Regions from separate parts of the Methylobacterium sp. 142-1Y genome, predicted to be linked through region 3. Evidence: riboswitches for the same ligand, from Rfam matches in the RefSeq annotation. Region 3 holds a riboswitch; each other region holds the start of a gene.

Region 1 (5,727 bases), 1.4 Mb from region 3:
GAACGTCTCGCTCGTCGCCGGTGGGCTGTTCCTTCACGCGACCCGCGACCGGAAGGATCGCTTCCTGAGCGACGGCAACCAGTCGGGCCGCAACACGTACAACATCTTCAGCCCGAAGGTCGGCGTGCTGTGGGATGTCGAGCCGGGCTGGCAGGTCTACGGCAACGTCTCAGGCAGCGCGGAAGCGCCGACCTTCGATGCCAACTCCTTCTCGTCGGCCGCGTTCTCCAACCTCAAGGCTCAGACCGCCACCACCTACGAGGCCGGCACGCGCGGCATCCGGCCGGACTTCACCTGGGACGTGTCGCTCTACCGCTCGGAGGTCAGGAACGAGTTGCAGTGCCTGACGACCTCTCCGTTCAGTCCCTGCTCACTCATCAACGCCAACCGCACCGTGCATCAGGGCGTCGAGGCCGGGTTCGGCGTCGCCTTCCTCAAGTCGCTCGTCTCAGGTGACGATCGTGTCTGGTTCAACGCCGCCTACACGTACAACGACTTCTTCTTCGACCGTGACGCGCGCTACGGCAACAACCGCCTGCCCGGCGTGCCGACCCACTATCTCCGCGCCGAGCTGCTCTACCGGCATCCGAGCGGCTTCTTCGCCGGTCCCAACGTCGAATGGTCACCGCAAGCTTACTTCGCCGACAACGCTAACAGCTTAACGGTGCCTGCCTACGCACTCCTGAACTTCAGGGTCGGCCTCGACGCGGGCGCAGGCTGGTCGGGTTACCTTGAAGCGCGCAACCTATTCGACAAGCACTACATCTCAAGCGTAGCCATCGCAGGCGTCGCCGATGCCTCCTCGGAAATTTTCAACTCCGGCACTGGTCGGGCCGTCTACGGCGGCCTTCGCTACCGCTGGTAGGAAAGGCACTGCCCAAGCATATGCGCTTCACTTGGGCAGTCCCAACACACACAGGCGTGATACTGTTTCCGGAAGATTCCTTCCGGACGCCGTATCATCAGCCCGCGCGGCGCCTGAGCGAAGCCGGTTTCCGCATCGCGAAGCGATCAATCGGCGACTGTATTGCCGGTCAAGGGCCAATCGGCAGTGCCGCGCTTGGTTTTAGCCGTATGGGGGTCAGATCGTTCACCGGCGCGAGCGCGTCAAGGCGGGCGCTGCGCGCCCTCGCGCTTCGCGCGACAAGGCCTTGACCCGCTCCCACCGGCGAACGCCAAGCTCGGCGAGAGGAGCGATGAAGACATCGCTCCTCTCGCTCGTCACGGATCGGATCCCGCAGGGGACGCGGCGTTCTCCTCCCCCCGACCGGCCTCTCCCTGCTGCAACTTGCTCGCCTCGAACGTCGTGTCGTCGCGCACCAGGGCGTTGGCCAGCACCACCAGGCGTCGGCCCGACGCCACGATCGCCACCTTGGCCGGCTTACCCGCCGTTCGCATCGCCCGGTACGGCTCGCGGAAGGCCGGACAGCTGCGCGCCGCCACCATCCCGGCCATGTAGAAGGCCGTGCGCAGGCAGGGACGCCCACCGGCAATCGCGTGGCGGCCCGGGTGAGCCCCGCTCTGGGTCGGATGAGGCGCCATCCCGGCCAGACTGGCCGCCGCCTTGCGGTCGAGCGTGCCGAGTTCGGGCATGTCGGTGATCACCACGCTGGCGATGCGCGAACCGATCCCGGGGATCGAGGTCAGGATCGCGCGCTTGCGCGCCAGGCCAGGCTCGGCGGCGATGCGTGCCTCGAGAGCGGCCTCGACCTCGGTGCAGGCAGCCGTCAGGGCCTTGATCACCGCCCTGTGGCTGTCGGCGATGGCCGGGTCGAGGGCCTGGGCCAGGCGGGTCTTCTCCATGGCGATCAGCTCGGTGAGCTGGCGGCGCCGGGTCGAGAGAGCCTTGAGGGTGATCTGGTCGGGGGTCGGGGCGGGGCGCAGGTGCTCGCTCATGCGCTGAGCAAAGCGGGCGATGAGGGCGGCGTCCAGCCGGTCTGTCTTGGCGATCAGCCCTTCGGCGGAGCGGAACGCCTTGACCTGGCGCGGATCGGCCAGGGCGACATCGAGCTCAGCTTTACGCAGGGCGGCGATGAGGGGATAGGCGTAGGGGCCGATCGCCTCCAGGGCGACCGTGCGGATCCCGCGCTGCTTGAGCGTCGAGATCAGCTTGGCGATGCCGGTCTCCGTATTGTCCTGACGCACCGGCTTGGCCGCCGGGAAGAAGCCGAGATCGAGGAAGTGCTTGCCGACATCGATGCCGGCCACGGTGGGGATGGTGGCGCTGTGTGACATGGGTGATCCTGTCCTGTACGCGGGCGCCTGCACGAGGCAGGGCCCGATCGACTGTCCGGAGCAGCCATCAGGACATCCGGGATCAGGCCGGAAGGCGATCGTGCGGCCATCGCCGTTGAGCGACAGGGGACGCAGACCGGGAAACCGTGAGACCGCCGGATGCCCTCGCCGTAGCAGCCTACGGCCACACATCAGGTACAGGAAACAGTATGAGTTGTGGGTTTCTCAATTTGATCGACCGCTTCGGCGAGCAATCCGGACCTTCCTATCGTAATCACGAGCTCTTGCTTCCCTCCCTCTGCGGTCTGTCGCACGTCCAAGCTGATAGAATTTGGACTCTAGCCGATGTCTCCCTCGCCAGCGGGGGGTTCGCCATAGGAAAGTTGTGTGCTTTGAGCGGCACAACCAGTGGATTGCCGCTGCCTGACATTGACGATCGGAAACGTGGCTGTAACAGAGACAGCGACGGTTCCCCCCGGGGATCAAAAGGGAATGCGGTGAGGACCCAGGTCCTAATCCGCAGCTGCCCCCGCAACTGTAAGCGGCGAGCCCTCCACCACCTGTGTCACTGGGTGCCTCACCCGGGAAGACGGTGGCGGGCACTGACCCGCGAGCCAGGAGACCTGCCGTCAGCCGTGGTCACACGCGAAGCGCGTCGGACGGGGTGTTCCGACGGGTGTCGAGGCGGATGCGTGCATCCGTGCGAGACTTCGTTCGCGGTGACGTGCCACAGCCGTTCACCGAGGCTCCGTGATCCCGTCCCGCTCTCGTTCGTCGCTCCGGCTTTGTGCCATCGCCGCCTGCGCTCTCTCGCCCGTCGTGACCGCCCTTCCATCTCGCGCCCAGCCCGCGAGTTCATCGGCACCCGCCGACGCCACCATCCCGCTCGATCCGATCTCGGTCGAGGGCACCTTTACGGCGACGCCGAGCTACCGCGTCGAGGAACTCTACAGCGGATCCAAGACCATCACGCCGAGGCGCGACCTGCCCCAGCAGGTCGACGTCGTCCCCCGCGAGGTTCTGCGCGACACCGCCGCCACCCGCGTCGAGCGCGCCCTCGACTACGTGCCCGGCATCGCCAAGCAGAACGATTTCGGCAACCAGAACCTCGCCCTCTACTCGGTGCGGGGCTTCGCCACTCAGGACATTTTCCAGAACGGCTTCAACATCGCTCGCGGCTACAACGGCGCGCCCGATACACAGAACGTCCAGTCGATCGAGGTGCTGAAAGGACCGAGCGGCGCACTCTACGGCCGCAGCGACCCGGGCGGCACCATCAACATCCTGACCAAGCAGCCAGTCGCCCTGCCGTTCGTCGAGATGGGCGCCCTGTTCGGCAGCTTCGGCACCGCCCGCACCACCGTCGATGCCGGCGGCCCGCTGACCCGGGACGGCAGCGTGCTCTACCGCTTCAACGGGGTCCTCGCCCGCCAGGACAGCTTTCGTGACTACGTCGACGGCGACCGGGTGCTCGCCGCACCCGTGGTGAGCTGGCAGGTCACTCCCGACACCAAGCTGACGGTCGAGGCACAGTACCTGCGGAACCGCGCGACCTTCGATCGCGGTACGGTGGCGGTGAACAACCGCCTCGGGGTGGTGCCGCGCTCGCGCTTCTTCGGAGAGCCGGGAGACGATTCGGTCTCCGAGGCCGGCATCCTGCAGGTGCGGCTGGAGCACGCCTTCAACGCCGATTGGCATCTGCGCCTCGCCACCCACCTCAACACCGGCAGCCTGACCGGCCTGCAGACCGGTGCAACCGGCCTTCTCGACGACGGCCGTACGCTGCTGCGCGAGTTCCGCCGGCACGACTTCACCTGGGGCGTGGCGATCGGGCAAGCCGAGCTCGTCGGGCGCTTCGACACCGGTCCCATTGCCCATACCGTGCTGCTGGGCCTCGAACACGAGCGTTACAACAGCACCGAGAACCTGCTGCGATCGACGCCTCGCATCGATCCGTTCGCGCTCGACCTATTCAATCCGGTCTACGGCCAGATGAAGCCGCCCTTCACGCGCTCGTACCGGGCGAGCGAAAATGTCGGCAATACCGCGTTCTACGCCCAGGACCAGATCGCGCTGAGCCCGGAATGGAAGCTGCTGCTCGGCAACCGTACCGACTTCTACAACCAGACCTTCCGGGACAAGAACGCCGGGGACCGCACCGAGCAGGACCGCACCGGCCTGTCGCCGCGCGCGGGCCTCGTCTATCAGCCGCTGTCGTTCCTCTCGCTCTACGGCAACGTCGCAGCGTCCTTCCGCCCCAATACCGGCTTCGACCGCGCGACGCGTCCCTTCGCGCCCGAGACCGGCTTCGGCTACGAAGTGGGCGCCAAGCTCGACCTGTTCGACGGCTTGGGCATCACGGCCGCCGCCTTCCACATCGAGAAGGAGAACGTCCTCACCACCGACCCGGCGGACTTCTTCTTCCAGATCGCCGCCGGGGCGGTGCGCAGCCAGGGTTTCGACCTCGGCTTTGTCGGTCAGGTGACGCCGGAGTTCCGGGTGATCGGCGGCTACGCCTTCATCGACGCGGCGGTGACGCGTGACGAGGTGCTGCGGGTCGGCTCGCCGCTGCTCAACATCCCGCGCCACTCGGGCAGCCTGCTCGGCGTCTACGAGGTGCAGGGCGGCGACTGGAAGGGCTTCGGCATCGGCGGCGGCGTCCGGGTGGTGGGCTCACGCCTCGGCGACAGCGGCAATGAGGCGTTCCGGCTGCCGGGCTACGTGCTCGCGGATGCCCTGGTCTATTACCGAACCGACAAGCTGCGGGTAGGCCTGAACGTCGATAACATCTTCGATACGACCTACTACGAACGATCCTACAACTCGTTTTGGGTCGGTGTCGGCGAGCCGCGGCGCGTGACGCTCAGCGTGACGGCCCGGTTCTAATCGCGGAACCGTCCGTTGCGGCAGGACCCTGTCGGCCTCGGCGAACGCCCGCGGCGGTAACGCCTGTCACGGTTCACCGGTCTCTCGCCGTGCGAGGGACCGGCGGCCTGCCGCGGTCAAGGCGTACTCGCAGAACTGCGTGTCGGGATGAACGCGTCCCGTCGCCTCGATCAAGCCTAGCTTCAGCAACTGCTTCGTCGTCGCGCTCGCAGCGTAGTGCCGTGGCGTCCCGGCAAGCAGCCGCAGGCGGTAGAGGAGCGTCGGCTTGAGGATGACGTCAGTGTTTTCGTGCACGGAACCGCCGCCTTACGAAACGATAAGCAAGGGTGTCGTTCAGGTCGCGACGACCTCGATCCGGTCCGGGGGCAGCGTCCGCCACCAGGCATCTGGGGCCCGGAATGCCTCGTAAGTCAGCTGCAGCACGGCGTCCGGCTGTCGGTGGGCCGGTTCGAGCCGGCCCCGCGCCTCGTTGCGCGCCACCAGCACCTCCCAGGGCACGTCGAACAGCTTCCACTCGACAGCGAGGCCGTGCGCCTCGACGATGGCGAGCTCGCGCGCGAAGACCTCGCGCGTCAGGTGGGTGTCGGCCATCACCACGCTGAAGCC
Region 2 (5,727 bases), 2.6 Mb from region 3:
GAATCACCACCGGGCAGGCGGCGGCCTCGGCGAGGCCGCACCGCGCGACGCCGGCCGCCGCGAAGGCGGAATCGGGCGCGAACGGGTCGTGGACCCGCAGCGAGAACAGCGGCGCCAGATGCGTGGCGACGAGGTGGCCGAAGGCGCCGAAGCCGATCAGGCCGAGGGCGGGAAGCGGGATGGGGGAGGACGGCACGGGAGACCTCGGATGGGAGCGAGGCCGGCGGGTCCTGGTATCCTGGAGCCTCAACCGCCGGCATGTCGCAGCGGTTGAGAGATGACGAGCACCCTGCCGCTTAACTGAGCGGCGCGTAATAGAGTCCGGACAGGAAGAGGCTGGTCATGGCCGAGCCTCTACGCCGATCCGGCCCGGGTCGTCAATCGGAACGCGTCGATCAGAACTCGATCCCCTCCTGGGCCTTCACCCCGGCGGCGAAGTGGTGCTTGACCTGCCCCATCTCGGTCACGAGATCGGCGGCGGCGATCAGCTCCGGCTTGGCGTTGCGGCCCGTCACCACGATGTGCAGGTCCGGCCGGCGCCGGCTCAAGGCCTCCACCACCTCCGCGAGCGGCAGGTAGTCGTAGCGCAAGGCGATGTTGAGCTCGTCGAGGATCAGGAGCCGGACGGTCGGATCGGCCATCAGCGCCTCGGTCTGCGTCCAGGCGGCACGCGCCGCCGCCACGTCGCGGTCGCGGTCCTGGGTCTCCCAGGTGAAGCCCTCCCCCATCGTGTGCCAGGCGACCTGATCGGCGAAACGCTCCAGGGCGAAGCGCTCGCCGGTCTCCCAGGCGCCCTTGATGTACTGCACCACCCCGACCCGCCAGCCGCGGCCGAGCGCGCGCAGCATAAGCCCGAAGGCGGCGGTCGACTTGCCCTTGCCCGGGCCGGTATGGACGATGAGCAGGCCCTTCTCGATCGTCTTGCCCGCCACCTCGGCATCCTGCACCGCCTTGCGCTTCTCCATCTTGGCGCGGTGGCGCGCCGCCTCGTCTCCGCTCATCGATCGTCTCCCTTGATGATCATCGGCAGCCCCGCCACCACCAGCACCACCCGGTCGGCGATGGTGGCGAGACGTTGATGAAGGCGGCCGGCTTCGTCGCGGAACCGGCGGGCGAGCGCATTCTCCGGCACGATGCCGAACCCCACCTCGTTCGAGACCAGCACCAGCGGCCCCGGTGCCGCCTTGCACGCCTCGATCAGAGAATCGCGTTCCGCCGCCAGGTCGGCCGCCTCGTCCAGCATCGCGTTGGTCAGCCACAGGGTCAGGCAATCGACCAGCACGGGCCGGCCGGCCGGCGCTCCCCGGATCACCGTTGCGAGGTCGCGGGGCGCATCGACCGTCTCCCAGGGCGGGGGCCGGCGGGTGCGGTGCTCGGCGATGCGAGCAGCCATCTCGTCATCCCAGGCTTGCGCCGTCGCGACGTAGCGCCAGGGGCCTGCTTGCGCCTCGATCAGCCCCTCGGCGTAGCGGCTCTTGCCCGAGCGGGCGCCGCCCAGCACCAGGGTCAGGCGCGGGGCGGCGCGATTCCGGTCCGGCACGGGCCTCTCCTCGTCGAAATCTGGCATCGAAAACCTCGGGGCCGGAGGTGTCGCGGCAGCCGGCGTCGATTGCAAGCCCGTTCCCGACCCGCTAGGGTCGGCGCGACGGTGCCTCGGTGACGAGGTGAAAAGGGAACGCGGAAGCCGGAAGCCTCCGGCGGGCCGCGGCTGCCCCCGCAACTGTGAGCGGTCGAACACGGTCCGCCATCGGCCACTGGAGCGATCCGGGAAGGCGGTGGGCCGGCACGAGGCCGCGAGCCAGGAGACCTGCCGTCACCCCTTCTCTCTCGACGCCGCCGGTGGGGCGGCAGGAGTTCGTCATGGTCGCGATCACCCGGTCTCTCTCCCCCGCCCTGGTCGGCGAGCGCCTGAGCGCCGTCCTCCTCGCCGCCACCCTCGGCGTCGGCCTGCTGTTCGTCTCCGGCTTCGCGCCGGTGGTCGCCCTGCACAACGCCGCGCACGATTGGCGCCACTCCGCCAACTTCCCCTGCCACTGACCAGGGCCGAATCCTTTCGGGCCGTGCGGCCTGCGCCCTGACCGGGCGTGGGCCCGCGGCCCTTTGGTCGTGCAGGTGATCCTCCCATGACGAAACGTCTGCTCGCCGCGGCCCTGGTCGCCGGCTTCCTGGCCGCATGCGTGGCCTCCGCGCTGCAATTCGCCCTCACCTCGCCGCTGATCCTGGCGGCGGAGAAATACGAGACCGCCGAGGCCGTCGCCCCCGCCCGTCACGCCTTCGCCAACCCGCTGATCGTGCTCGCCCATGCGGGCCACGACCATGGGGCCGAGCCGCAATGGCAGCCGGCGCCCGGCCTGCCGCGCCTCGCCTTCACGGCGCTCGCCACCCTGGTGAGCGGCGTCGGCTACGCGCTGCTTCTCGGCGCCGTGCTGGTCGCGACCGGCCGCGCGGTGACGCCCTCCGAGGCGCTGAAGTTCGGCATCGGCGGCTTTCTCGCCGCCAGCCTGGCTCCGGCGATCGGGCTGCCGCCGGAACTGCCCGGCATCGCCGCGGCAGGGCTCGAATCGCGCCAGCTCTGGTGGGTGGCGACCGCGCTCGCCACGGCGATCGGCCTCTACCTGGTGGCAATCCGCCGCGGGCCGGCCGCGATCGGCCTCGGCCTCGCCCTCATCGTCGCGCCGCATGTCTGGGGCGCCCCGCACGGGCCCGAAGAGATCTCCGCGATGCCGCCGGTCTTCGCGGCGCAGTTCGCGGCCCGGTCGCTGGCGATCGGCTTCGCCTTCTGGGCCGTGCTCGGCCTCGCCTTCGGCTGGGCCTGGGAGGCGGTGAGCGGGTCGAAAGGCGTCGCTCGCCGCAGCGAGGTGGCCGCGTGAGCGAACCCGTCACCCTCTACGTCTGCACCACCTGCCGCGACGCCGCCGATACAGGCGAAGGTCCCCGCGCCGGGGCCCGCCTGCACGACGCGCTGGCGCAGGCCCTCGCGGCCCGGCCCGGGGCGCCGATCCGGATCGAGCCGGTGGAATGCCTCTCGGTCTGCAAGCGGCCCTGCACGGTCGCGGTCGCGAGCCCGGGCCGCTGGACCTACGTCTACGGCGACCTCGACCCGAACATCGCCGCCGACACTATCCTCGACGGCATCGGCCTCTATGCCGGGACCCCGGACGGCATCGTGCCCTGGCGCGCGCGTCCGCAGGAATTCCGCAAGGGTGTCGTTGCCCGCATCCCTCCCGCGCCGGTGACCGCATGACCATCCTGAACAAGATTCCCTGCACCATCGTCACCGGCTTCCTCGGCGCCGGCAAGACGACGCTGGTGCGCCACGCCATCGAGCACAACGACGGAAGGCGGCTCGCGATCATCGTCAACGAGTTCGGCGATGTCGGCTTCGACGGGTCCTTGCTCGCCGAATGCGGCATCCCGGGCTGCGACGCCGACGCGGTGGTGGAACTGCCGAACGGCTGCATCTGCTGCACCGTCGCCGACGATTTCGTGCCGGCGCTGAACAAGCTCCTCGACCGGCCGGAGCCGCCGGAGCACATCCTGATCGAGACTTCCGGCCTCGCCCTGCCGAAACCCCTGGTCCAGGCCTTCAACTGGCCGGCGATCCGCTCGCGGGTCACCGTCGACGGCGTGGTGGCGGTGGTGGACGGCCCGGCGGTGGCCTCGGGCGCGTTCGCGGACGATCCGGAGGCGATGGCGGCGCAAGCCGCGGCGGATGCCAGCGTCGATCACGAGAACCCGCTGGAGGAGGTGTTCGAGGACCAGCTCCTCTGCGCCGACCTCGTGGTGATGAACAAGTCCGACCTTCTCGACGAGGCCGAGCGGGCGCGGGTCCGCGCGGAGGTCGAGGCGCACCTGCCGCGGGCCGTCAAGCTGGTCGAGACCGCCCACGGCGCGCTCGATCCCCGCGTGCTGCTGGGCCTGAATGCCGCCGCCGAGGACGATCTCGCCTCCCGCCCGTCGCACCACGAGACGGAGGAGGATCACGACCACGACGATTTCGAGAGCGTGGCCTTGCCGGTGAAGGCGGCGGGCTCGCCCGAGGATCTGGCCGCACGGGTGGCGAAGGCCGCCGAGGTGGCGGGGGTGTTGCGGATCAAGGGCTTCTGCGCCGTCGCCGACAAGCCGATGCGCCTCGTCGTCCAGGGCGTCGGCCGCCGCGTCGCCCACCATTACGACCGCCCCTGGCGCCCGGGCGAGCACCGGGACGGGACGCTGGTGGTGATCGGGCTCACCGGGTTCGACAAGGACGCGGTGGCGGCGGCGTTGAAGGGCTGACGGGCTCACGCTCCGGTTCGTGCACGTCCCCTCTCCGCGCAGCCGCAGGCTTGTCCGGGGAAAGGACGTGGCGCTGCTGACCCCCTCCCCCCTCTGCGGGGGAGAGTGGCGAGCGAAAGCGAGCCGGGAGAGGGGACGCCGCTTCCGGAGAGGGCAGACCCGTTGTGAAGAGCCCCCCGGGAATATCGTCGCGCTGCCCCTCTCCCGGCCTACTTGGTAGGCCACCCTCCCCCGCAGAGGGGGGAGGGAGAAACCCGCGCTATACTTTGAAGTCGGCGCGGCCGAGGCCATATCGTCGGTCTCGAACGCAGAAACCCCTAGCCCGGGAGGGCATCGCATGTCGGAGCCTGCGCCGCGGCGCTGGAGCGTGCAGGAGTTCTTCGCCTGGCAGGAGCGCCAGGACGAGCGCTACGAGCTGGTCGATGGGGTGCCGGTCCGCTTGATGGCCGGAGCCCGCAACGTCCACGACGACATCGTGGTCAACCTCGTGGCGGAGTTCCGCACCCGGCCGCGCGGCACGCCGTGCCGGCCCTTCACCGGTGACGGCAGCGTCGAGACCCTGCCGGGCCAGAACCGCCGGCCCGATCTCGGCGTCGAGTGTGGCACCCGCGATCCGAACGGGCTGACGGCCGGGGACCCGCGCCTGGTCGCCGAGGTCCTGTCGCCTTCCACCCGCGACTTCGACGCGTTCGACAAGCTGGAAGAGGACAAGGCCGTCGCGAGCCTCGCGGTGATCCTGCTCGTCGAGCCGAACGCGCCCGAGATCGCCCTGTGGCGGCGGGACGATGAGGACGGCTGGCAGCGCCGCCTCGTCGCCGGGCTCGACCAGGCGATCGACCTGCCGGACCTCGGCATGAGCCTGGCGCTGGCGGATATCTATGACGGCGTCGCCTTCCCGCCCCGGCCCCGCCTGGTCTCGGGGGCTTGAGGGCCGATGCATCTCCTGCGCATCGATACGGTGTCCCTCGACGAGGGCGAGGCGGCGGTCGATCTGGGCCAGGCGCCCGGTGACATCGTCGCCCTGTCCTTCACCGATTCCGATCTCGCCGGCCTCAGCCAGGCCTATGCAACGCTTTCCGGCGACTGGCCGAGCCTGCGCCTCGCCAAGATGGCGCAGCTGCGCCACCCGCTCTCGGTCGACCTCTACGCCGATGCGGTGATCGCCCGGGCCCGCTTCGTGCTGGTGCGCTGTCTCGGCGGGCTCGATTACTGGCGCTACGGGCTCGAGCGGCTGGCCGAGACCTGCCGGGCGCACGGCATCCCCTTCGCGGTGCTGCCGGGATGCGACCGTCCCGACCCCCGCCTCGCCGCGATCTCCACGGTCACGCCGGACCTGCGCGACGCCCTCGACGGGTATTTTCGAGCGGGCGGCCCCGAGAACCTGCGCCGGCTCCTCGCCCGGATCGCCGCCGAGCTCGGCCGCCCGGTCCAGCCCGAGCCGCCCCGGGCCCT
Region 3 (5,727 bases):
CTCGAACAGGGCGAGGAGCCAGAGCCCGAGCCCCAGCGTCAGCAGCAGGAAATCGGCCGAGGGCGGATACTTGGTGAGGTTCAGGAAGGACAGGATCGTCATCCCGAGGGTCGGGCCGGCCTGCCACGGCACCGGATCGCCGTAGCCGTTGAGCCCGCGCAGCACCAGGAAGCCCGCCAGGGCCGCCGCCCCGAGGGCGAGGAGCCGGCGGCGCCGGGCCCGGGGATCGGTCGCGAACCACGGCCCGAGGACGTAGCCCGCCGCCGCGACGCCGATCCAGGGCAGCACCGGGTAGGAGGTGCGGGCCACGCCCCAGGGCAGGTCGAGGAGGCCGCGCTGGTGCAGGATCGACCACGGCACGTAGCCGGCCTGGCCCGGCGCGAGCACGATCCCGTCGAGGAGGTTGTGCCCCAGCACGATCAGGAGCGCGGCCACCGCGAGGGCCGGACGCGGCAGCCGCAGGAGCCCCGCGAGCGCGATCATGCCGAGGCCGATCGCCCAGATCACCTGCAGGTAGAGGACCGGCGTCAGGATCCGGCCGGTCCAGGCGAGGTTCACCAGCGTGACCTCGAGCCCGACCAGGAACAGGCCGCGGGTGAGGAGAAAGCGCGCCGTCGCGCCGGTACCGTGCCGACGCGCGTAGAGGCTCGCCGCGAGGCCGGTGAGCAGGAGGAAGACCGGTGCGCAGAGATGCGAGATCAGCCGCGTCACCACGAGGTCGGGCGCGGTGACGCTCAGATCCATCGGGTCGCGGACCTGGGCGTGGACGTAGAAGATGTCCCGCACGTGATCGACCAGCATCAGCAGCATGACGAAGCCGCGCAAGGCATCGATCGAGCCGATGCGGGCGGTGGGGGTATCCGGCGCCGTCACGATGCAGTCTCGGAGGCCAGCCGCGAGAGGAGCCGGCGCACGTCGGGCGGCGTCCAGACCCGGCCGCCGCGGGGCTTGCGCACCCCGCGCCGGGTCAGGGAGGCGGCGATGCCCTCGGGCGTCCCGCCGGCCTCCGCCGTGATGGCGGCCAGGACCGGCGCGAGACGCTGGCGGTAGTGCCGGGCACGGGCGGCGGCTGCATCCCGGCCGGCATCGCCCTTGCGGAGAACGGCCGCCATCAGAACCGCACCGACAGGGTGCCGGTGAACCGCCGCGGGGCACCCGGATAGACCCGGAAGACGTTGAGCGAACTCTCGTAATAGGTGGTGTCGAAGATGTTCTCGACGTTCAGGCCGAAACGGACGTTCTCCCATTTGTAATAGGCCAGCGCGTCGACGGCGATGTAGCCCGGCAGCCGGAAGGCGCCGCCATTGGCGTCGCCCGCCCGCTCGCCGACGGCGCGCACGCCGCCGCCGATCCCGAACCCCTTCCAGGGCCCCTCCTGCGCCTCGTGCACCGCGAGCAGGCTGCCCGAGTGGCGCGGCACGTTGATGAGCGGGGCACCCACCGGCAGCACGTTGTCCTTCGTGACGACCGCGTCGGCGAAGACGTAACCGGCCAGGACCTTGATCGACGGCGAGAGCTGGCCGGCCGCCGTGAACTCGAAGCCCTGGCTGCGCACCGCGCCGGCGGCGATCGAGAAGCCGGTGTTGTTGGGATCGGCGGTGAGGACGTTCTGGCGCTCGACCCGGAAGGCGGCGCCGGTCAGGCTTAAACGCCCGCCATACAGGTCGAGCTTGGTGCCGACCTCGTAGCCGAGGCCGGTCTCCGGCGCGAACGGGCCCTTGAACGACGAGGCGGCCGCGTCGGGCCCGATATTCGGCCGGAAGCTCGTGCCGACATTGGCGTAGAGCGACAGATCCGGCAGCGGCTGGTAGACGAGGCCGGCCCGGGGCGTGGCGGCGAAGTAGGTCTGGTCGCTCCGGACCCCGGTGGTGCGCTCGCGGAACGACTGCTCGAAGAAGTCGAACCGCACGCCGACCAGCGCCTTCCACTCGGGCGACAGCGCGATCTGGTCCTGGGCGTAGAGCGCCGTGTTGGTGACCTGCTCGAACCCGTTGGTCTGACGGGTGTAGTTCGGAAGCGGCCGGCCGTAGACCGGGGCGTAGATGTCGAGGGAATAGGGATCCTGGCGGGTGTTGGAGCGGATCTGCTGGTAGGTGCCGTCGGTGCTCTCGCGCTCGAAGCCCAGCAGCAGGGTGTGGCCGATCCCGGCGGTATCGAAGCGCCCGACCAGCTCGGCCTGGCCGAGGGCCACGGCGGCGCGGTAGTTGCGATAGTTGCGGTCGCGCAGGACCGTGCGGTTGTCGGCGGCGATGTCCCGCACCTCGACCGCCTCGCCGGCGAGCGAGTTGGAGTTGAGGTAGGTGGCAAGCCGCATCTGCCAGTCGGCATCGAGGCGGTGGTCGACCCGGATCTGCATCGAGTCGTTGGTCTGCCGGATGCTCTGGCCCGGCTCGCCGAGGAAGCGCGAGATCGGCAGGAACCCGAGCCGGTTGTCGATCGCGATGACGCCGCGGTCGAACACCGTGCGGTTCCTCAGGAACTCGGTCTCGACCGTGACCTTGGTGTCGGGCGTGACCTGCCAGCTCACGACGGGGGCGACGAACAGCCGGTCGCCGTCGACGAAATCGCGAAAGCTGTTCTGGCGCCCGGTCGCGAGGTTGAAGCGGTAGAGCAGCGTGCCGTCTTCGTTGAGCGCGCCGCCCGAATCGATTGTGCCGCGGACCTGCTCGAACGAGCCCCAAAGACCGCCCATCTCGACGAAGCGTTCCGCGGTCGGCTGCTTGGTGATGATGTTGACGAGGCCGCCCGGGTCGCTGCGCCCGAACAGGCCGCCGCCGGGGCCCTTCAGCACCTCGATCCGCTCGACGTTCTGGGTGTCGGGCGGCGGCGGGAACCCGCGGTTGAGGGGAAAGCCGTTCTTGTACAGCTCCGAGGTGGTGACGCCCCGGATGGCGTAGCTGAAGATGGTGAGGCCGCCGAAATTGTTCTGCTGCGCGACGCCCGGCATATAGGTGAGGACGCGGTCGACCCGCGTCGCCGCGAGGTCGGTGACGACCTCTCGCGGCGCGACGGTGACGACCTGCGGCACGTCGCGCTGGGGCGTATCGGTCTTCGTGCTGCTCACCGCCCGGTCGCCGCGAAAGCCCGGGGTCGGGCCGATGAGCCCGATCGTGCCGGCGGCGGAGGGCGCCGGGAGCGCAGGGGCGCCCGCCACCACGACCTCGTCGAGGGCGATGGTCTCCTGCCCGTGCGCGGTGCCGGCCGCGAGGATCAACCCCAGGGCGGTCGCCAGGGCGGGCATGGGATGATGAAGAGGCGGGCGGGTTCTCAACGAAGCATACTCGATGTTGCCGCGCGAATGCGTCCGGGCGAGTGGCAGGCCGAAGGCCGCGCGAAAATCGCGCGGCGCACAGCCCGACCGCTCCCCCGGGCCGCACCGCCCGCGGGACGTGACCGCGCCGCGAGGCGCATGCCGAGGCAGGTCTACTGGCTCGCGGAGCACCGGTCCCGCCTCGCCTTCCCGGTGCCAGGCGCACCAGTGGCTTTCGGCGGCGGGTCATCTCCGCTCACAGTTGCGGGGGCAGCCTCGGCCTCACCGCGGATGCTTCCGCATCCGATGGGGTCACCGAGCTCCCGCTTCGCCCGCGGGCTCAGCACCCGGGGAACCTTGGCGGCACCATCCATGGCAGCCCGACCGTGCGTAAGCAACACTCGGAAACGCAATGTAATAATGTTACCGAACCTGTGTCCACAGGAACACACCGGCCGGCGACGGGCCCGGGCCTACTCGCCGCGCAGGAAGGCCGCCGTCGCCGGATGGAGCCAGGATGCCGGAACCGCCCCCGACAGGTCGCGGGGGTCGCTCGGCCGCTCGTGCGGCAGGTGCCGGGCGAGGGCCGGCTTCGCCTTGTCGATCGCTGCGACGAAGCGGGCCACCGCCGCCGGGTCGAGGCCGGGCTTGCCGAGGATGAAGCTCCACGATCCCACGGTGTCGATTGCCGCGTCCTGGCCCGGGAAGGTGCCGGGCGCCACGGTGATGCGCCGCAAGGACGGGCTCGCCGCCAGGATCGCCGGAAGAGCCGTCGCCGGGGGGCCGAGGAAGCGAGCCCCGCCCGGACCCTCGGCCATCGCGCGGAAGCCCGGCCAGCCGGTGCCGCCGCCGAACAGGGCCGCGGCCTGGCCTGCCCGTACCATCACCGGGCCGTCGCCGGCATGGTCGAGGAGAATCGGCCCGATGTCGCGCTCGGGGTCGATGCCTGCCCCGCGCAGGATCGTCCGGCCCATGGCGGTGAGGCCGGAACTGCGCGTGCCCAGGGCCACCGGTTGCCCGCGCAGGTCGTCGAGGCTGCGAACCGGGCTGTCGGCCGGCACCACGAACAGGCCCGGCGCCGCGTAGACCGGGGCGACCACGGTCACGGCCGGCGGCGCGCCCTGCTGGCCAAGCGCCTCGTAGGCGTATTCGCCCTGGACGAGGCCGAGATCGACCCGTCCGTCACGCAGGAGAACCAGGTTCTCGGTCGAGCCCTTGCTGGAGCGCAACTCCACGGTGAGATCCGGGTCCACCTCCCGGATCGCCGCCGCCAGCGCCTCGCCATAGGCCGGGAAGCCGCCGCCGGGCGTCGCGGTGGCCAGGACGAGGCGCAGGGGCTCGCCAGCATGGGCGGAGGTTAGGAGGCCGATCCAGGCGGCAGCGGCGATCAACCTGCGATTCAACATGGGTTAAGGTGTCCTCGACCGTCCCGACGGTGGTGCCACCCGGCCCGCCTCCGCTCAAGCCACGGCTCACGCCGTCCACCGGCATAGGGGCCGCCTGCGGTGCCACGCATGCGACCGGGCCGTCACCTCCCCTGCCCGTCGACGGTCGGGTTGCCGTTCCGGCGGCGGGCCTGCCCCGCCCGCCGAAAGCCTCACGCCGCCGCGTTCTCGTCTCCGGGCTCCTCGCTCGTATGCTCGGCGAAATGGGCGATCGGGCCGGGGCGGCCGAGAAGATAGCCCTGCGCCTCGTGGCAGTTCTCGGCCCCCAGGAAGGCGAGCTCGGCCGAGGTCTCGACGCCCTCCGCCAGGACCGGCAGGCCCAGCCCCCTCCCTAAGCCCAGCACCGCCCGCATGATCGCCGCGGTCTCGTGGTTGACGTCGACGGCGCGGATGAACGACCGGTCGATCTTGATCTTGTCGAACGGGAAGGCGCGCAGGTTGGACAGGGACGAGTAGCCTGTGCCGAAATCGTCCATGGCGATCCGCACCCCCATCGCCTTGACCCGGCGCAGGGCGGCGAGCGCCCGCACCGGATCGCGCACGAGCGCTGTCTCGGTGATCTCGAGTTCGAGCCGGGCGGGAGAGAGGCCTGTGGTGAACAGAACTTCGTGGACGAGCTCGGCGAAGCCCGGGGCGTGGAGCTGCACCGCCGAGACGTTGACGGCGATGCGCAGCGGCTTGTCCCACGAGGCCGCCTCGCGGCAGGTCTCGCGCAACACCCACTCGCCGATGCCGAGGATGCTGCCGGTCTCCTCCGAGATCGGGATGAACTGGTCCGGCGGGACGTTGCCGCGCTCCGGGTGCTGCCAGCGCAGCAAGGCCTCGAAGCCGACGACGATCCCGGTGTCAATCGCCATCTGCGGCTGGTAGTCGATCCGGAACTCGCCCCGCTCGACGGCGTGGCGCAGGTCGTGCTCGAGGGAGCGGCGATCGCGGATCTGCGCGGCGAGCACCGGTTCGAAGAACCGGTGGACGCCCCGTCCATGGTTCTTGGCGCAGTACAGCGCGGCGTCGGCGTGGTTGAGCAGGGTC
Region 4 (5,727 bases), 720 kb from region 3:
GACCGGCAGGGGCGGGGCGCCGTGGCGGTCGTACCAGTAGGCATCCGGCGCCTCGAGCCGGGTCACGGAGCGCAACGCCGCCCCCGGCAGCATCGCGCGGGCCGCCGCCACGATCGCGTCCGGCGTCGGGGCGGTGCCGCAGCACGGGGCCGCGCCGCCCGGGCCGGTGGCGACGACGATGGGTTTTCCGCCGATCCAGGCGAAATCGAGCGCGGCGGTGCCGGCGGGCGCTCCCGCGAGGGCGTCGGTCCGAGCGGGGAAGACGGGGGCCGTCTGCCCTGCATAGGCCGCCAGCATGGCGGCGTCGGGCGCGCGGGGCCCGAACCAGCCGCGCGGGTTCATCGACAGCCAGCCGCTGAGCAGGAAGGTGACGACGACGAGGCCGCCCGCCACGCCGACGAGGTGGTGCCAGGCGGCCCAGCCGCGATACGGCGTGAGTCGGCCGCGCATCAGCCGGACGAAGCCCAGCACGTAGCCGCTCACTCCCCCGGCGAGGGCGATGCCTGAGACCCACAGCACCACGTCCTGCCACAGCCCCGCCCGCGCCCGCAGCGGCGTGAGGTAGATCCAGTGGGTCACGGCGCCGGCCCAGTTCCACACCCGCTCGGTCCGGGTGGTGTCGAGGGCGAGCTCCCCCGTGGCCGCGGAGAGGTACAGCTCGGTCCCGGCCGCGTCGCTTAAGCCCACGAGGCGGAACGGCCGCAGCGGATCGAAGCGCGCCGTCACCGTCCACTGGTCGCGGGTGACGAGGCCGAGATCGACCGTGTGGCGGGAAGCCGGATGGGTGGCGGCGAGCGCCGCCGCAGCCTCCCCGGTGAGGGGCGGGAACGGTTCGCCGGTCACCGCCGAGAGCGCCTGGCGCCGCCCGTCTCCTTGCGTGATCCAGTAGGCGGGCTCGGATCCCCGCATCGCCAGGGTGAGGCGGGCGGGAAAGCGCGGGCTCCCCGACCGCTCCAGCGCACCCTGCGGCGTCAGCCGCACGGCGTCGAGGCGGAGCGTCCCCAAGGCCGCGACCCGCTCCGCCTCGGTGAGGGTGGGGAAGCCGACGGCCAGCATCACCAGCCCGGAGACGAACCAGGTGACGATGAAGAGCGCGGTCGCGATGCCGAGCCAGCGATGGCCGAGATGCAGCCATCGCTTCAGGCGCTTGACGACACCTTTCATCAGAACGTGACGTGATAGGCGAGCTCGACCGAGCGCGGGCGGCCGAGCAGCCAGGAATTGGTGTTGCCCGAGATCGCGTAGAGCTGGTCGGTGAGGTTGTAGCCGCGCAGCGACAGGCGCGAGGTCGGCGTCACCTGCCAGTCGAGGGTGGCGTTGAGGAGCGTGTAGCCCGGCCGCTTCACCGTATTGGCGAAGTCGCTGAAGACCGGCCCGACATCGTTGACGCCGAGCCGCGCCACCCAGCCCGGCGCGAAGGCGTAGGCCAGCCAGACATTGGTGACGCGCTGGGGCACGTCGACCGGGACGTTGCCGGTAAACGACACCGCGGCGCCGTTGATCGTCTGGGCGAAGTTGTCGTAGCGGGCCCGCAGCAGGGCGGTGTTGGCCTCGATGCGCCACGCATCGGACAATTGGTAGGCGAAGGCGACCTCGACGCCGCGGGACGACTGGCTGCCGACCTGGGCCACCTCCGTCGGCCGGTCGGGGATCGGGGTCAGCAGGTTGTCCTTGCGGATGTGGTAGGCGGCGAAGGTCCACTCGCCGCGGCCATTGTCGAACAGGCCCTTGGCGCCGGCCTCGACCTGTTCGCCGGTGGCGAGCTGGAACTGCGATTGCGCCACGCTGGTGGTGATCAGGCTGCCGAGGGGATCGGCGGCGGTGGCGTATTGCGCGTAGAGGGCGAGGTCGGGCGTCGGATTGTAGACGGCGGCGACGCGGGTGCTGACGGAATCGAAGGTCTTCTCGAAGGCGGTCGACGCGAGCGGCCGGTTCACCGCCACCCGGGGGGCGTCGTAGCGGACCCCCGTGACCAGGGCGAATTGTGGCGTCAGCTCCAGCCGGTTCTCGGCGAAGACCGAGGCCTGGCGGGTGCGCGAGACGATGTCGGTGCGGGTGCCCGTGAGGTTGATGAAGCGCCCTTGGGCGAAATTGTACGGATCGACGACGCTCTCGCCGTCGAAGGGGGAGTTGCTGTCGCGGCGGAAATCGACGTGGTTGACGTCGAAGCCCAGGACCGTCGACGTCTTGAACCCGAACAGGCTGCCGCGGAACGTGGCATCGAGGCGGTTGCCGATCTGCTCCTCGTGATGGAAGATCTCGATATAGTCGCTGCGCTGGATCAGGCCGGTCGCCGGCTGGTAGGTATATTGCTCGACGTCGCGCCAATGCCGCTCGGTCGAGAGGCGGTAGGCGGTGTTGCGGATCGTGATGTCGGGAGTCGGGTTCCACTCGGTGCGCAACTGCGTCCAGTTGTCGAACCAGGCGATCTGCGAATCCCGGATGTTGTAGTTGGTGAAGCGCAAGCGGTCGGGTACCCGGCCGCCGACGAGCGGCGAGCCCCAGTAGCGGGTCGGCTCGTTATAACCGAGGTCGTGCGAGAGCGTGACGCTCAGGTCGGGCGCCGCCCGCCAGGTCACCGCGGCCGAGAGGGCGAGATTGCGGAAATCGCCGTCGGGCTTCACCCAGCCGTCGGCCCAGTTGCCGCTGAGATTGAACCGGTAGGCCAGGTTCTCGCCGACCGGCCCGCCGCTGTCGAGGGCGAGGCGTGCCAGGCCGTCCGAGCCGATCGCCGCCCGCGCCTCGCCGATGGGCGTGAAGACCGGCTTCTTCGGCACCACGTTGATGATGCCGCCGATCGCGCCCTCGCCGTAGAGCACCGAGGCCGGGCCGCGCAGGACCTCGATCCGCTCCGCCGACCAGGTGTCGAACGGGAAGGTGACCGTACCGGCCCCGACATAGAGCCGCGTGCCGTCGTAGAGCTGCTGCACCGAGCCGGCCCCGGCGAAGCCCCTCGCCGTGAAGGCGAGGTTGCCGTTGCCGGGCGCCGCGATGCTGGTGATGCCGACGGCGTTCTGGGTCACCGCCTCCTCGACGGTGTTCTGGCCCCGGGCCCGGACGGTCTCGCCGCTGATGATGTCGAGGCTCGCCGGGGTCTCGAGCGGGGTGAGGCCGAGGCGGGACCCCGAGCGCGACGGCGTCGCGAGGTTGAGGCCGGGCGCGGCCTCCTCGCGGTTGCGGCCCCCCGCGACGTCGATGCGGTCGAGGCTGATCTCCTCGGCGCAAGCAGGGGCGGCAACGAGCAGGACGGTGGCGGCGAGGGCGGTGGAGCGACGGGCGCGGAGCGCGGGCATGGAAGAGTCCAGGGCAGGATGGCGCCCCGTCCGTAGCCGGTCTCGCAAAAAATGTAACGTTATAAAGTTACATTTCCACTCTCCCGGACGATCTGCAGGACGCATTGCGCGCGTCCTGTCGGCGGATCGGGAGGGGAGGGGAGCGAGCATGGCGGGACGGCGCGAGGCTGTGGCACGTCACCGCGAACGACAGCGGGGCGAAGGCTCCTCGCCTCTCGCCTCGACACCCATCAGGACACCCCGCCCGACGTGCTCGCGTGTGACCACGGCTGACGGCAGGTCTCCTGGCTCACGGGTCAGCGCCTGCCATCGTCTTCCCAGGGAGCGTCGAGGATCCCCAGTGACGTAAGGTGATGGAAGGCTCGCCGCTTACAGTTGCGGGGGCAGCCGCGGCTTCGGGCTCGTCACCCTCACCGCGTTCCCTTTTGATCCCCGGAGGGAACCGTCGGAGGCAAGCTTAGCGATTCGGTTACGAAGGAGCAATGGTGATCGCGCGGTCGCTCACGGGGGCGATGCGCGGCGCCTCGCCGGATGGGCCGCCCGCGCAGTGGCGATCCGGTCCACTGTCCCCCCGGTCGATGGCGCAACGCGGCGCGGAGCCCGGCGACCTGTCGCAACGGCAGACTTGACGCCCTAAAATATTAGTGCACCAATGGATGAAAGTATGGAGCGATCCGTCGTCGCTCAAGGGCCGGCAGAGCCCGCAGGCAGCAAAACGGGGGAAACATGACGATCACACGCCGCAATGCGGTCGCGGGGCTCGCGGCCGGGGCGGGGCTCGTCCTCGGCGGGCGCGCCTGGGCGAACCTCGCCCTGCCGACCTCGCCCGTCGTCGTCACGGTGGTGGATGTCGCGGGCAACCTGGCGCTCACCCAGAAGGCGATCGAGGCCTATCGCCGGGCAAAGCCCGGCATCGTCTCGCGCTTCGCCTTCACCAAGGCACCGGCGCCGGAACTGCCCTCGAAGCTGAAGGCCCAGCAGGCCGCCGGCCGGGTCGACATCGACCTCGTGCTCACCGGCACCGACGGCATCGCCGCCGGCATCGAGCAGACGCTGTGGATCGACCTGAAGCCCTATGCCGGCCAGTTGCCGAAGCCCGCCGACATCTATCAGCCCGCCGCGCTCAGGCTGAACGGCCTGGCGCAGGGCCAGGGCCTGTGCGTCGCCTGGTACCCGTCGGGCCCGCTGATCGAGTACATGCCCGAGCGGGTGAAGACGGTGCCGACGAGCGCCGAGGAGCTTCTGGCCTGGGCGCGCCAGAACAAGGGCAAGTTCATGTATGCCCGTCCGGCCAATTCCGGTCCCGGTCGCACCTGGATCATGGGCCTGCCCTACATCCTCGGCGACAAGGACCCCAAGGACCCGGACAAGGGCTGGGACAAGACCTGGGACTACCTGAAGGCGATCGGCGAGACGGTCGACTACTACCCGGGCGGCACCTCGCAGACGATGAAGGAACTGGGCGAGGGCAGCCGCGACATCATCGTGTCGACCACCGGCTGGGACATCAACCCCCGCGTGCTCGGCGTGGTGCCGGCCGAGGCCAAGGTCGGGACGCTGAAGGATTTCCGCTGGGTGGCGGACGCCCATTACATGGCGGTGCCGAAGGGCGTGCCCGAGGAGAAGCTCGCGGTCATCCTCGACCTGATGGCCTTCCTGCTCCAGCCGGCGCAGCAGGCCTATACCTACGACGAGGGCTACTTCTATCCGGGCCCTGCCGTGAAGGGCGTCACCCTCGACATGGCCCCGCCGGAGAGCCGCGCGGCGATCAAGGACTTCGGCCGGCCCGAATACGACCGGATGATCGCCGACCACCCGATCGAGATGCCGCTCGACGCCGACAGGATGGTGGTGGCCTTCCGCCGCTGGGACGAGCAGGTCGGCTCCGGCAAGAAGCGGTGAGCCATGCCCGATACACGACAGCGTCCGGCCTTATGCCACCCGCAACCTCATCCTGAGGTGTCAGTCCATCAGAGATGGACTGACCTCGAAGGAGGGCTCCAGTTGGCTCGGAGACTTCTGGAGCCCTCCTTCGAGGTCAGTCGATCGAAGATCGACTAACACCTCAGGATGAGGTTGCGGGTGGGATAAGGCCGGTGCCGCACATGAACCGTCCCGTCGTGTACAGTGGCGTTGCGATTGGTCGCTACTCTATATATTCTATTTTGCCGCATTTTCTATGACGAGCCAGTCTCCGCTTCGTCGGGAAATGCTCTAACGCCGCAATGGTCGCCCGCAAAGAGGCGACGCGGCAGGAGAGGACACCGATGGCACGCCATCACGAGGCGCCGCAGGACCTGTGCTTGAGCGGCCTGAGCCGCCGGTTCGGCGCGATGACCGCCCTCGACGGGCTCGACCTGACGATCCGGGGCGGCGAGTTCATCGCGCTCCTCGGCCCGTCGGGCTGCGGCAAGTCGACGGCGCTCAACTGCAT

What was found. Region 3 has a riboswitch for cobalamin ahead of AC3AOF_RS08800 (TonB-dependent siderophore receptor). Riboswitches for the same ligand answer to the same signal wherever they lie in the genome.
Region 1: it holds a riboswitch for cobalamin, as region 3 does, so the genes downstream of both, AC3AOF_RS14995 (TonB-dependent siderophore receptor) here and AC3AOF_RS08800 (TonB-dependent siderophore receptor) in region 3, are expected to answer to the same signal.
Region 2: it holds a riboswitch for cobalamin, as region 3 does, so the genes downstream of both, AC3AOF_RS20760 (CbtB domain-containing protein) here and AC3AOF_RS08800 (TonB-dependent siderophore receptor) in region 3, are expected to answer to the same signal.
Region 4: it holds a riboswitch for cobalamin, as region 3 does, so the genes downstream of both, AC3AOF_RS05665 (TonB-dependent receptor) here and AC3AOF_RS08800 (TonB-dependent siderophore receptor) in region 3, are expected to answer to the same signal.

What each region holds. Positions count from the first base shown of each region.
Region 1 covers NZ_CM173224.1:3,298,049-3,303,775, forward strand. The annotation lists gene AC3AOF_RS14985 (TonB-dependent receptor family protein) at 1-865, shown strand, start outside; gene AC3AOF_RS14990 (IS110 family RNA-guided transposase) at 1,222-2,235, opposite strand; cobalamin riboswitch at 2,685-2,880, shown strand; gene AC3AOF_RS14995 (TonB-dependent siderophore receptor) at 3,055-5,121, shown strand; gene AC3AOF_RS15000 (hypothetical protein) at 5,188-5,415, opposite strand; gene AC3AOF_RS15005 (AAA family ATPase) at 5,455-5,727, opposite strand, start outside.
Region 2 covers NZ_CM173224.1:4,534,081-4,539,807, reverse strand. The annotation lists gene AC3AOF_RS20775 (prephenate dehydrogenase/arogenate dehydrogenase family protein) at 1-196, opposite strand, end outside; gene cobO (cob(I)yrinic acid a,c-diamide adenosyltransferase) at 396-1,001, opposite strand; gene cobU (bifunctional adenosylcobinamide kinase/adenosylcobinamide-phosphate guanylyltransferase) at 998-1,567, opposite strand; cobalamin riboswitch at 1,630-1,829, shown strand; gene AC3AOF_RS20760 (CbtB domain-containing protein) at 1,861-2,037, shown strand; gene AC3AOF_RS20755 (CbtA family protein) at 2,124-2,870, shown strand; gene AC3AOF_RS20750 (DUF1636 family protein) at 2,867-3,244, shown strand; gene cobW (cobalamin biosynthesis protein CobW) at 3,241-4,275, shown strand; gene AC3AOF_RS20740 (Uma2 family endonuclease) at 4,613-5,203, shown strand; gene cobN (cobaltochelatase subunit CobN) at 5,210-5,727, shown strand, end outside.
Region 3 covers NZ_CM173224.1:1,914,955-1,920,681, reverse strand. The annotation lists gene AC3AOF_RS08810 (acetyltransferase domain-containing protein) at 1-876, opposite strand, end outside; gene AC3AOF_RS08805 (hypothetical protein) at 870-1,112, opposite strand; gene AC3AOF_RS08800 (TonB-dependent siderophore receptor) at 1,112-3,241, opposite strand; cobalamin riboswitch at 3,400-3,624, opposite strand; gene AC3AOF_RS08795 (TAXI family TRAP transporter solute-binding subunit) at 3,724-4,656, opposite strand; gene AC3AOF_RS08790 (putative bifunctional diguanylate cyclase/phosphodiesterase) at 4,848-5,727, opposite strand, start outside.
Region 4 covers NZ_CM173224.1:1,192,515-1,198,241, reverse strand. The annotation lists gene AC3AOF_RS05670 (PepSY domain-containing protein) at 1-1,164, opposite strand, end outside; gene AC3AOF_RS05665 (TonB-dependent receptor) at 1,164-3,293, opposite strand; cobalamin riboswitch at 3,551-3,755, opposite strand; gene AC3AOF_RS05660 (extracellular solute-binding protein) at 4,020-5,195, shown strand; gene AC3AOF_RS05655 (ABC transporter ATP-binding protein) at 5,561-5,727, shown strand, end outside.